Urbifossiella limnaea: one gene and its partner. The protein of the gene in region 2 interacts with the protein of the main gene of each other region in a pairwise test. Links are inferred from orthologs where the notes say so. Each region holds a gene or a part of one and is shown on either strand. Other genes may lie near its edges.

Evidence for each region. Proteins that work in one complex are often made in the same cells at the same time.
Region 1: the proteins of def (region 2) and ETAA1_RS00325 interact in binary tests that used the Escherichia coli proteins (3 or more experiments, as listed by UniProt). The link is inferred for Urbifossiella limnaea from one-to-one orthologs.

The regions. Positions count from the first base shown.
Region 1 is NZ_CP036273.1:62,349-65,118, reverse strand. It holds ETAA1_RS00325 (aspartate-semialdehyde dehydrogenase), read right to left. Parts: upstream 2,006-2,770; coding sequence 995-2,005; downstream 1-994. Other genes in the region: ETAA1_RS00320 (M81 family metallopeptidase), read left to right, coding at 2,132-2,770; truA (tRNA pseudouridine(38-40) synthase TruA), read right to left, coding at 72-827.
Region 2 is NZ_CP036273.1:5,416,435-5,424,536, forward strand. The notes cover bases 2,011-4,986. They hold def (peptide deformylase), read right to left. Parts: upstream 3,787-4,986; coding sequence 3,235-3,786; downstream 2,011-3,234. Other genes in these bases: fmt (methionyl-tRNA formyltransferase), read right to left, coding at 2,011-2,988; ETAA1_RS22100 (hypothetical protein), read right to left, coding at 3,963-4,394; ETAA1_RS22105 (DUF1328 domain-containing protein), read left to right, coding at 4,539-4,718; ETAA1_RS22110 (ParB N-terminal domain-containing protein), read left to right, coding at 4,849-4,986. In the rest of the region: tRNA (N6-isopentenyl adenosine(37)-C2)-methylthiotransferase MiaB, read right to left, coding at 1-559; 16S rRNA (cytosine(967)-C(5))-methyltransferase RsmB, read right to left, coding at 617-1,996; more of fmt, read right to left, coding at 1,993-2,010; more of ETAA1_RS22110, read left to right, coding at 4,987-5,145; ETAA1_RS22115 (hypothetical protein), read left to right, coding at 5,142-5,363; ETAA1_RS22120 (sialidase family protein), read left to right, coding at 5,388-6,581; ETAA1_RS22125 (NAD(+)/NADH kinase), read right to left, coding at 6,732-8,102. UniProt on the Escherichia coli protein: Removes the formyl group from the N-terminal Met of newly synthesized proteins. Requires at least a dipeptide for an efficient rate of reaction. N-terminal L-methionine is a prerequisite for activity but the enzyme has broad specificity at other positions.

The DNA.
Region 1 (2,770 bases), 5.4 Mb from region 2 along the record:
GGAGCGTGAGCGACCGGAGTGCGTGCACCGCTCCGCCGCGGTCGCGTGAGTTCGGGGCGCGCTCCGGTCGCTCACGCTCCCGGCTCGCCGGGGTATGTGACCCGCAGCAGGAACAGCCCCTCGGGCGGCGCCGTCGGGCCGGCCAGGCGGCGGTCCATCGCCCGCAGCACCTCGCCCACCTGCGCCTCCGGCCAGTAGCCGCGGCCGACCTGCACCAGCGTCCCGGCGATCGCCCGGACCATGTTGTACAGGAACCCGTCCGCCTCCACCTCCAGCCGGATCGTCTCCTCGACGCGCTCCACCGTCAGCGCCGTGACCGTGCGCACGCTGGTGAGGCGGTTCGGCCACTCCGTCTCGAAGCAGCGGAAGTCGTGCCGGCCGACCAGGCACGCGCCGGCCCGGCGCATCGCGTCGGCGTCGAGGTTCGTCTTCACGAACCAGGCGTACTTCCGCGTGAAGGGGTCGGGCACGCGGCCGTCGCGGATCACGTAGCGGTAGCGCTTCGCCACCGCGTCCTTGTTCGCGCAGAAGCTCTGCGCCGCCTCGGCCACGTCCGTCACCGCCACGTCCGCCGGCAGCTTGGCGTTGATCGCCTTCCGCAGCGCGTCGCAGCTCAGCCGCGTGGCGCTGTACACGTTCGCCACCTGACCCAGCGCGTGAACCCCGGCGTCGGTGCGGCCGCTGGCGTTCGCCCGCACCCGCGGCTCCTGCGTGATCGCCGCGATGGCGTCCTGGAGCGTCTCCTGCACGGTGCGCCGGCCGGGCTGCGTCTGCCAGCCGGAGAAGTCGGTGCCGTCGTAGCGGAGCGTGAGGCGGAGGTTCCGCATGGCGGGCAGCAAAAGCAGGTTGGCCGCAAAAAGGCACAAAAGACACAAAAAGGAAGACCGAACAGAACAGAATACAAATCCGATCTTGGTTCTGTTCTCGCTCCTGGCTTCGGTCTTGGCTTATTTTTGTGTCTTTTGTGCCTTTTTGCGGCCAACCGTCTTCGGCTTTACTTCACGATGCCGCGCTTCACCAGTTCCTCGGCGCACTGCACGGCGTTGCTGGCGGCGCCCTTGCGGAGGTTGTCGGCCACCACCCACAGGCTCAGGGAGTTCGCGCAGCTCGGGTCCTGCCGCACCCGGCCGACGTAGGTGTGGTCGGTGCCGGTGGCGTGGAGCGGCTGCGGGAACTCCCCCTTCGTCTCGTCCATCAGCACCACCCCGGGCGCGACGGCCAGCGCCGCCTTCGCCGCGGCCACGCTCACCGGCCGGTGGAACTCCACCGTCACCGCCTCGCTGTGCGACACCCGCACCGGCACCCGCACGCACGTCGGGTTCACGCCGATCGTGGCGTCGCCCAGGATCTTCTTCGTCTCGTTGATGACCTTGTTTTCTTCCTCGGTGTACCCGTTCGGGTCGAGGGTCCAGTCGAGGGTGATGACGTTCCCGGCCAGCTGCGCCCGGTGCGCCGTCGGGGCCGGGACCGGGCCGCCGGCGGCGAACGCGGCCAGCTGCGACTCGAAGTCGGCCAGCCCCTTCGCCCCCTTGCCCGACGACGACTGGTAGGTGCAGACGACGACCCGCTTCACCCCGCCCAGGTCGTGCAGCGGCTTCAGCGCCACGCACAGCGGGATGGCCACGCAGTTCGGGTTGGCGACGATCCCCTTCTTGATGTGGTGCAGCTGGTCGGCGTTCACTTCCGGCACCACGAGCGGGCAGTCCGGGTCCATCCGCCACGCCGACGAGTTGTCCACGACGATGGCGCCGGCCTTCGCCGCGATCGGCGAGAACTCCTTGCTCACGGAGCTGGGCGTGCTGCTGAGGACGATCTGCACGCCGGCGAACGCCTCGGCGCGGATCGGCTCGACGGGGTAGGTTTTGCCGGCGAACGTGACGGTTTTCCCGGCGCTCTTCTCGGACGCGAGGAATTTGATCGTCCGGACCGGGAACTGGCGCTCGGCGAGCACCGTCCGGATCAGGTCACCCACGGCCCCCGTCGCCCCGACCACCGCCACGTTCACGGCCACTGTTGCACCACCGGTGAGAGGAACGCGGCCGCGCGGCCGCACGGGAAAAGATACGGAATCTGATTGACACCGGCCGACCGGTCGGGTTCGGTGGAAGGCTTCTCCCCAGGAGTGACGGATATGCGGATCGCGGTCGGCGGGTTCATGCACGAGTCGAATACCTTCTCCCGGTCGGCGGCCGACCTCGACCGCTTCCGCGAGGGGAGCCTGACCTACGGCGCCGCGCTGGTGCCGGTGTGGCGCGAGGCGCACCACGAGGTCGGCGGCTTCCTCGAAGGCGCCGAGACGTACGGCTTCGACGTGGTGCCGCTGGCGATGGCGTGGGCTACGCCGTCCGGGCCGGTCGCCGACGCGCTGTTCGAGCACGTTTCGGACGCGCTCGTCACCGGCGTGCGGATGGCGCAGCCCGACGGCGTACTGGTCGCGCTGCACGGCGCGATGGTCACGCCGACGTACCCCGACGCCGACGCCGAGATTCTGCGCCGCCTCCGCGCCGCGGTCGGGCCGAACGTGCCGATCGCGGCGTCGCTCGACTTCCACGGCAACGTCTCGCCGCAGATGGCGGAGACGGCGAACGTCCTCGTCGGCTACCAGACGTACCCGCACGTCGACCAGCGCGCCCGCGGCCGGCTGGCGGCGCAGCTGCTGGCGCGGGCCGTGAAGGGGGAGGTCAAGCCGGTCGTCCACGTCGCCAAGCCGCCGCTGATTCTCAACCTGCTCGGCCAGGACACGGCCCGCGAGCCGATGGCGCTGCTGATG
Region 2 (8,102 bases):
TCTGCTCGGGGCCGCGGGTGCTCGGCACGACGCAGTACGTGCAGAACTTGTCGCACCCGAACTGGACGCGGACGAACGCCTGGAACGGCGTCGGCCGGGCGGCCGAGTCGCGGGCCGGGTCGAAGCTGACGAAGCTGGCCTCGACCGCGTGCTTCCCGGCGTCGGCCCGCCCGAGGCTGAGCGCGAACTGCGGCTGCCCCGTGGCGCGAACCGCCTCGACGAGCTCCGGCACCCGCGCCAGCTGCCCCGTGCCGACGACCAGGTCGACGAACGGCGCCCGCTTGCGGATGAGGTCCTGGTCCTTCTGCGCCATGCACCCGAGGACGCCGACGACGGTGCCGGGCCGGGCCTTCTTCAGCGGCGCGACGCGGCCGAGGGCGGAGTACACCTTGTCCTCGGCGTGCTCGCGGACGGAGCAGGTGTTGAACAGGAGGAGGTCGGCGTCGGCGGGCTGGTCGGCGATGCGGTAGCCGGCCTTGTGGAGGGCGGCGACGACGAGCTCGCTGTCGAGCACGTTCATCTGGCAGCCGACGGTCTCGATGTACACGGTCCGGGGCATGATCGGGGGGTCCGTTGTAAAGACGGGGCCGACGCGGGGAAGCCGTTATTGTAGCGGCTACGACCGCGGGTGGGGTGCGACGCGCGGCACGCGCAGCCGCGCCCAGTAGCCGCCGTCGGACGGGCGGCCGGGTACGGAGTGGTGCTCCGCCTCCAGCGTCAGCCCGCGGAGCGCTCGGACCACGACGGCCACCACGCCCTCGTTCTCGTCCGGCTCGATGCTGCACGTCGAGTACACCACCACGCCGCCCGGCTTCACCCGCTCCACCGCCTGGATCAGCAGCTTCGTCTGCAGCCGGATCAGGTGCTCGAACTCGGTCGGCTTCAGCCGCCACCGCACCTCGGGGCGGCGGCCCAGCACGCCGGTGTTGCTGCACGGCACGTCCACCAGCGCCGCGTCGAACGGCCCCGCGGGCGGGTCGCCTCCCTCCTTCAACTGCACCGTCTCGACGCCCTTGATGCCGAGCCGCTGACACAGCGCGGTCACCGTTTCGAGGCGGCGGGCGTCCGGGTCGCAGGCGACGATCTTCGCGCGGTTGTCGGCCAGCTCGGCGAGGTGCGTCGTCTTCCCGCCGGGGGCGGCGCACAGGTCGAGGATGCGGTTCCCCGGCTGCGGGTTCAGCGCCGACGCCACCAGCATCGACGAGTGGTCCTGCACCGCGAAGTCGCCGGCGGCGTAGCCGGGCAGGTCGCGCACCGGGTGGTGCTCGGCGAACCGCAGCGACTGCGGGTGCGACCCGGGCTCGGCGTCGATCATCGCGGCGGCGAGTTGCAGGCGGTAGCTCTCGCGGTCGGTGCGGAGCTTGTTCGTGCGCACCCACAGCGGCGGCGCGGCGTTGAACCAGAACCCGAGCCGGGCCGCCTCCCAGTCGCCGTACCGGGCGTGCCACCGCGTCGCCAGCCACTTCGGCCACGAGAACCCGGCCGCGAGATACCCCACCGGGTCGGCAACGGGGTCGGGCAGCATCGGCACGGCCAGCACGCGGAAGCGTGGCTCCGCGCCCGCGTCGAACGGCAGCGCCGCGGGGCCGGGCGTCTCGGTGAAGGCGTCGGTGATCAGGTCGGCGACGCGGCGCAGCACGCCGTTGACGAACCCGGTCGCCTGCGGCAGCCCGACGTGGGCGGCGAGCGACACCGTCTCGTTCACCGCAGCGTGTTTGGGGACGTGCGTGAGGAACGCGAGCTGGAACGCGCCGAGGTGGAGCACGTCCCACAGACGGTCGTCCACGGTGCTCGGCGCGCGGTTCACGAACGGGCGGACGAGGGCGTCGAGCGTGGCCCGGCGGCGGACGACGCCGAACACCAGCTGTGTGACGAACCGCCGGTCCTGCGGCGACAGCGGGGCGCGGGCGAGTTGGTCGTCGATCAGGTCGGCGACGAACCCGTCGCGGCTGACGGAGCGGTGAAGGATGTCGGCCGCGGCCTGTCGGGCAGTCAAGACAGCACCTCCGGCCCGAACCGCATCCCGGGCACGATCGGGTGGCCGCGGAGGAACTCGGCCGCGGTCATCCGCTTCTTCCCGGCGGGCTGGAGTTCCAGAACGGGCAGCACGAACAGGTCATCGGGGTTGCCACACTTCACACCCAGCCCGCCGCCCACGAAATCGATTGCCGCTCCGATCTCTGCCACCCGTTCGGGTGGAACCGAGCAGCCCTCCCCTATTCGACTCACGATCACCCGCATCGGCTCCTTGCCGGGGCGATGGAGGAACGTGTACGCCGTCGGCCACGGCTGCATCGCCCGGACGTGCCGCTCGACCTCCGCGGCGGGCTTCGACCAGTCGATCAGGCCGAACTCCTTCTTGATCTTCGGCGCCTTCGTGACCAGCGCGGCGTCCTGCTTCGCCCCCTCGACGGGGCCGCCGGCGCGGTACTTCCGCACCGCCTCCACCGCCAGCCGCGCCCCCAGCCCCGCGAGGCGCGCTTCGAGCGTGCCGGTAGTGTCGTCGGGAAAGATGTCGGTCGCCTCCTGAAGGATCATGTCGCCACTGTCGAGCCCGGGGGTGACCTTGATGATCGTCACGCCCGTCCGCGCCTCGCCGCTCAGGATGGCATACGCAACCGGGGCCGCGCCGCGGAATTTGGGCAGCAGCGAGGCGTGGACGTTGATGATGCCGACGGTCGGCGTTGCGATCACGTCCTTCGACAGGATTTGCCCGTAGGCGGCGACGACGACCAGCTCGGGCCGTAGGTCGCGGTACGCCGCCAGCCCCTCCGGCGTGTTGATGCTCTCCGGCTGCACGACCGGCAACCCGGCCGCGGCGGCGATGGCGGCCATCCCCTTCCCCGTCTGGCGGGTGCTGCCGCGCTTGTTGCCGCCGTCGCGCTCCGGCTGCGTGACGAGGCCGACCACCTCGCCCGGGAACGCCGCGAGCAGCGCCTCGAACGTCGGCTCGGCGAACGTGCCGGTGCCCATCATCAGGAGACGCATACGACTCTGGGGTGGTGCGGATCGGGTCGATGGACTTCAGGCCGAAGGCCTGGGAGCCCTCAGCCCAGGGCAACGCCCTGGGTTCGGGGTGTCGTTGAGTTTGCAGGCTGAAGGCCTGCGAGCCGGCTCGCAGGCCTTCAGCCTGCGGGGTGGTTCGCGCCGCCGACCCAGGGCGGCGGTGCTGCGCACCTTGCCCTGGGCTGAGGGCTGTCAGGCCTTCGGCCTGATTACCACCAACCGCGGTCGTCACAGCTTCGGCGCCAGGTCCGCCGGCAGCTCGCCCTTCTTCTTGTCCTTCTCGAAGTCGGCGAGGAACTTCTCGATGTCGCGCTTGCTGCCGAGCTTCCCGAGCGGGCCCATCTTGTCGATGAACAGCTCGCCCTTCAGGTGGTCGATCTCGTGCTGCCACACCCGGGCCGGCAGGTCGCTGCACGTCATCTCGTACAGCTCGCCCTTCAGGTTGTACGCCTGCACCTTCACGCTCTTGGCCCGCCGCACGTTCTGGTACAACCCGGGGAAGCTCAGGCACCCCTCGCGGTCGTTCAGGGTGCCCTTGCTCTCCACGATCACCGGGTTGATGGCGACGAACTCGGCCTCCTTCACGGCCGGGTCGCCCTCGAAGTTCATGACGATGAGCTGGAAGTCGAGTGTGACCTGCGGGGCGGCGAGGCCGAGGCCGGCGGCGGTGTACATCAGGTCGAGCATGGCGCCGGCGGCGAGCTGCACGTCCTTGTCGATGGCGGTCACCGGCCGGGCGACCGCCCGGAGCGCGGGGTGCGGGTACTTGACGATCTTCATGGGTGCGGCGGTTCGGGGCGGGGCGGGCGGAGCTTGAATTATAGCAACTCCGCCCGCCGAACCACCCGTTAGGCCGGGGCGCCAGCCCCGTCGGGCGTCAGGAACCCGACGGGGCTGGCGCCCCGGCCTAACGCCCGCAGTCGGGCGTCAGGAACCCGCCGGGGCCGGTCCCCCGGTCAGCGCCCACAGTCCCGCGTCAGCACGAACTTGCCGTGATCGCCCCTGGCCGTGAAGTCGGCGTCGAACGTGGTCGCGGTGGCGGTCGCGCTCATCGAGAAGGTGCCCAGCACCGGCCCGAGAGTCTTGCTCGCCGACAGCAGCGCCACCCCGTCGCCGCCGCCGACCACGGTGAGCGGCGTGCTGTAGCGGAACGGGATGACCTTCGCGAATCGACCGGCGAACCGGACCTGGTAGCAGTTCGGCCCGACCCGCGTGAACGTGGCCCGGAGCGGCCCGCGGTGGCCGTTCTTGCCGCTCTCCCAGTAGCCGGACCAGTCGCCCGACAGGTCGGGGGCTGCGGCGGCGACCACGACCGGCGGTGCGTCGTCCGCACCCAGGGGGGCGACACTCGCGGCAAGAAGGGCAGCAACGATCAGGGTGCGGAGCATGTCGGGAACCCGGGTGCGGAGCAGGATGTATCGCTGCCATCGGCCGGCGGACCGCGGAACTTGAACCTATTCCGTGGCACCGATGTTGCTCATGTCTCGCTCATGCGACGGGGATTGCTCGTCGCCCCACGTGGAGGAGCGATCATGGGCTTGCTGAAGTGGGCGTTGATCTTCCTGGTCCTGGCCGGCCTGTCGGCCCTGTTCGGCTTCGGCGGCATGGCCGAGGGCTTCGCCGACGTCGCCAAGGTGCTGTTCGGCATCTTCCTCCTGCTGGTCGTGGTGTTCGCCGTGCTGGGGGTCACGGCGTACAAGGCGGTGACGTAGCGGCCCTCGACCGCGCGACGAGCCGACCGCCGTGAGGCGGCGGGTGATGTGTGCATCACCCGCCGCCTCACGGCGGTCGGCTCGTCTGCGTGCGGTTGCGTGCGGGCGACTCGTCGGCTACGCTTCTGACATGAGTTCGCCCACCCGCCAGGTCGATCCGGCCGACCTGCGGCTGCCGCCGACTCGGGCGGGTGGGGCCGACCCACTCAAGCTTCACCAGCAGATTCGGAAGTACGGAGCGGCCACCGACGGGATGCCACCGCTGTTCGTCTACGAAGACCCGGACGGCCTGCTGGAGATCATCGACGGCGTGACCCGCGCGACCCGCGCCGCCAAGCTGGCCCCGGGCACGCCCGTTCCCGTTGTGGTGATCGGCCGCTACCGCCGGAGCCGGGCCGGCTCACCGACCGTGAGGGACCGCCTGTGACCGACCCCCGTGCCGACCTGCTCACCGCCCTCCACGCCCTCGCCGACGAGGTGCCGGACATGCGCGTCGGCCAGCTCGTCGCGGCGCTCGGCGAACTCGCCGCCGACGAGTGCGGCAGGACGTTGTGGGACGCCGACGACACCGAACTGCTGGCCGCCGCCCGCCGCTTCCGCCACGACCTGGAAGCTCGCGGCGTGACGCCAACCCCCACGGTCTGACACCTCACCCGCCCTGGTGCCCGCATGTCCCGTGCGCTCCTCCTTGCCCTCCTCGGCACGGCCGCGGCCGCCGTCGCCGCCGACCCGCCGCCGGCGCAGCTCGACCTGTTCGAGTCGCGCACCGGCGGGTACGCGCTCTACCGCATCCCCGGCGTCGTCGTCACCGCGAAGGGGAGCGTCCTCGTGTACTGCGAGGCCCGCAAGTCGGAGCGCGGCGACTGGGGGCACATCGACCTGCTCGTGCGGCGCTCCGCCGACCGCGGTAAGACGTTCGACCCGCCGGCGCCGTTGCCGACCGCCCCCGGCCCGCACCGCCGCAACCCGCTCGCCGAGAAGCAGAAGCTCGGGAAGGAAGGCGAGGTGACGTACAACAACCCCGTCATGATCGCCGACCGCGACGGCAGCGTTCACCTGCTGTTCTGCGTCGAGTACATGCGATGCTTCTACAGCCGCAGCACCGACGACGGCCGTACCTGGGCCGCCCCGCGCGAGATCACCTCGGCCTTCGACGCCTTCCGCCCCGAGTACGCCTGGCAGGTACTCGCCACCGGCCCCGGCCACGGCATCCAGCTCAAGAGCGGCCGGCTCGTCGTCCCCGTGTGGCTGTCGCTCGGCACCGGCGGCCACGCCCACCGGCCGTCCGTGACCACAACCGTCGTCAGCGACGACGGCGGCGCCACCTGGACGCGCGGCGACATCGCCGTCCCCAACACGGCGGAGTGGGTGAACCCGAACGAGGCGACGGTGGCCGAGATGCCCGACGGCCGCGTGATGCTGAACGCCCGCACCGAGTCGAAGGCGAACCGCCGCGTCGTGACCGTCAGCCCCGACGGGGCGACGAAGTGGAGCCCCCCGGCGTTCGACGCGGCGCTGCCGGAGCCGATCTGCTTCGGCAGCCTGCTGAGCCTCCCCGGCCCGCGGCCGCTGCTGGTGTTCAGCAACCCCGACACGCTGGAGAAGACCGGCGGCAAGGCCGTACCCGGGCAGGGGCGCGACCGCAAGAACGTGAGCCTGCGCGTGAGTGCCGACGCCGGCAAGACGTGGGGCAAGGCAAAGGTCGTGGAGCCGGGTTGGAGCGCCTACTCGGACCTGGCGCCGGCCCCCGACGGCGGGGCGTATCTCTTCTACGAACGTGCCCGAACTGAAGGGGCGACCGAGCTTCGCTACGGCCGGCTGACGCTGGCCCACCTCCCCGCCGCGTGGCTACGGCCGGACTGAACGGCAGCGTAACCCGTGTCCGAGTTGGGCGCTGCGGCGGAAACAGGATCAAAACCTGGATCGAACCGACTTTTTTATGAGTCGGTGACATGTTTCCGGGAATCGACCCCCCTCGGCCGGAAACAAGTATCCCGGCTTGAGGGTGGGCCGTCAGTACCCTTCGTCGGGCGGGAACAGCGACCGCAACAGCCGGGCGGACAGGTCGAACGCCGGGGTGAACGCCAGCTCAACGGCCGCAACCTGACTGACGCGCACCTCCATCGCCGTGACGCGACCGAGCGGCAGACCGTCGAGGAACCCGCGGACGGGCCGCTTGCCGGGGTCGCCGGTGCTGGTCATCTTCACGACGGTGTCGTCGGGCAGGGCCAGCGGCTTCCAGAACCGCGGGTGGAAGACGTTCGACCCGGCCAGGGTGAGCACGGGCGAACTGAGCGGCACCGGCGTGCCGCCCATGGCGCGGGCGTAGGCGCTGGACCCGGACGGCGTCGCCATCAGCAGGCCATCGCACACCACTTTCTTGAGCCGCGTCTCGCCGTCCACGTCGACGCGGAGCCACGCCCCCTGGCCGCTGTCGCGCTCGACCCAGGCGTCGTTGAAGCCCAGCCCGCGGCCCTCCACGCCGTCGTCGGTCACGTAATCGACGCGGAGCATCGGCATGCGGTGGAGGACGAACTCGGCGCCGTGGAGGTCAGCGGAGACGATCTCGTTCATGAGGTGGCCGAGGTGGCCGGCGTTGAGCCCGAGGAACGGCCGCCGCAGCCGCCAGTGCTGCCGGATGGCGTGGAGCATCGTGCCGTCGCCGCCGACGACCAGGATGAGGTTCGGGTCCGGGTCTTCGAGGTGGCGGAAGGCGGCGGCGCGGTCCTGGGCCTCCTTCTGCGGGCCGCAGACGATCAGGAGCCGCGGGCGGTCGAAGCGGGTGCGCACCTCGCCGCGCGGGATGGCGCTGGTGAACAGCCCGTGCCGGCGGATGTACTCGGCGACGGAGGGGCAGACGAACCCCTCGATGGCGTCGGCCCCGCCGTTGAACACCATCGCCCGCACATCTGCGGTGGGCATGTGGCCGTCGATTTCGAGCAACTGATGGTGCGGCGGCAGGTCGGCGGCGGCGGGCGGCGAGCCCGGCGGGTGGTACACGACGAACCGCGACTGCTGCCACATCCGCGCGCCGTCCTCCCAGCGCGTCTGCACCACCGACGTACCCTCGGCCCCGCCGGCGACGAACTCGTCGGACACGACGTGCCACACCTCGCCGCGGGCGGCGTACTTCCGCTCCAGCGCGGCGTGCGGGGTGAACCGCTGGTCGTCGAGGTCGTCCAGGTCGATGGTGACGCCGGGGGCGTCGGCGAACGCCAGGTCGGTCATCACGGCGCGGTGGATGGACGCCGCGTGTTCGGCCTCGGGCCGGTCGGGGCGTGGGAAGTCCGGGCGGAGCACCACCTCGGCGAAGCCGCCGGCGCGGAGGCGGTCGGCGCCGTCGCGGTGAAAGCGGGTGGGCGGGTCGAAGTAGCCGGCGTACAG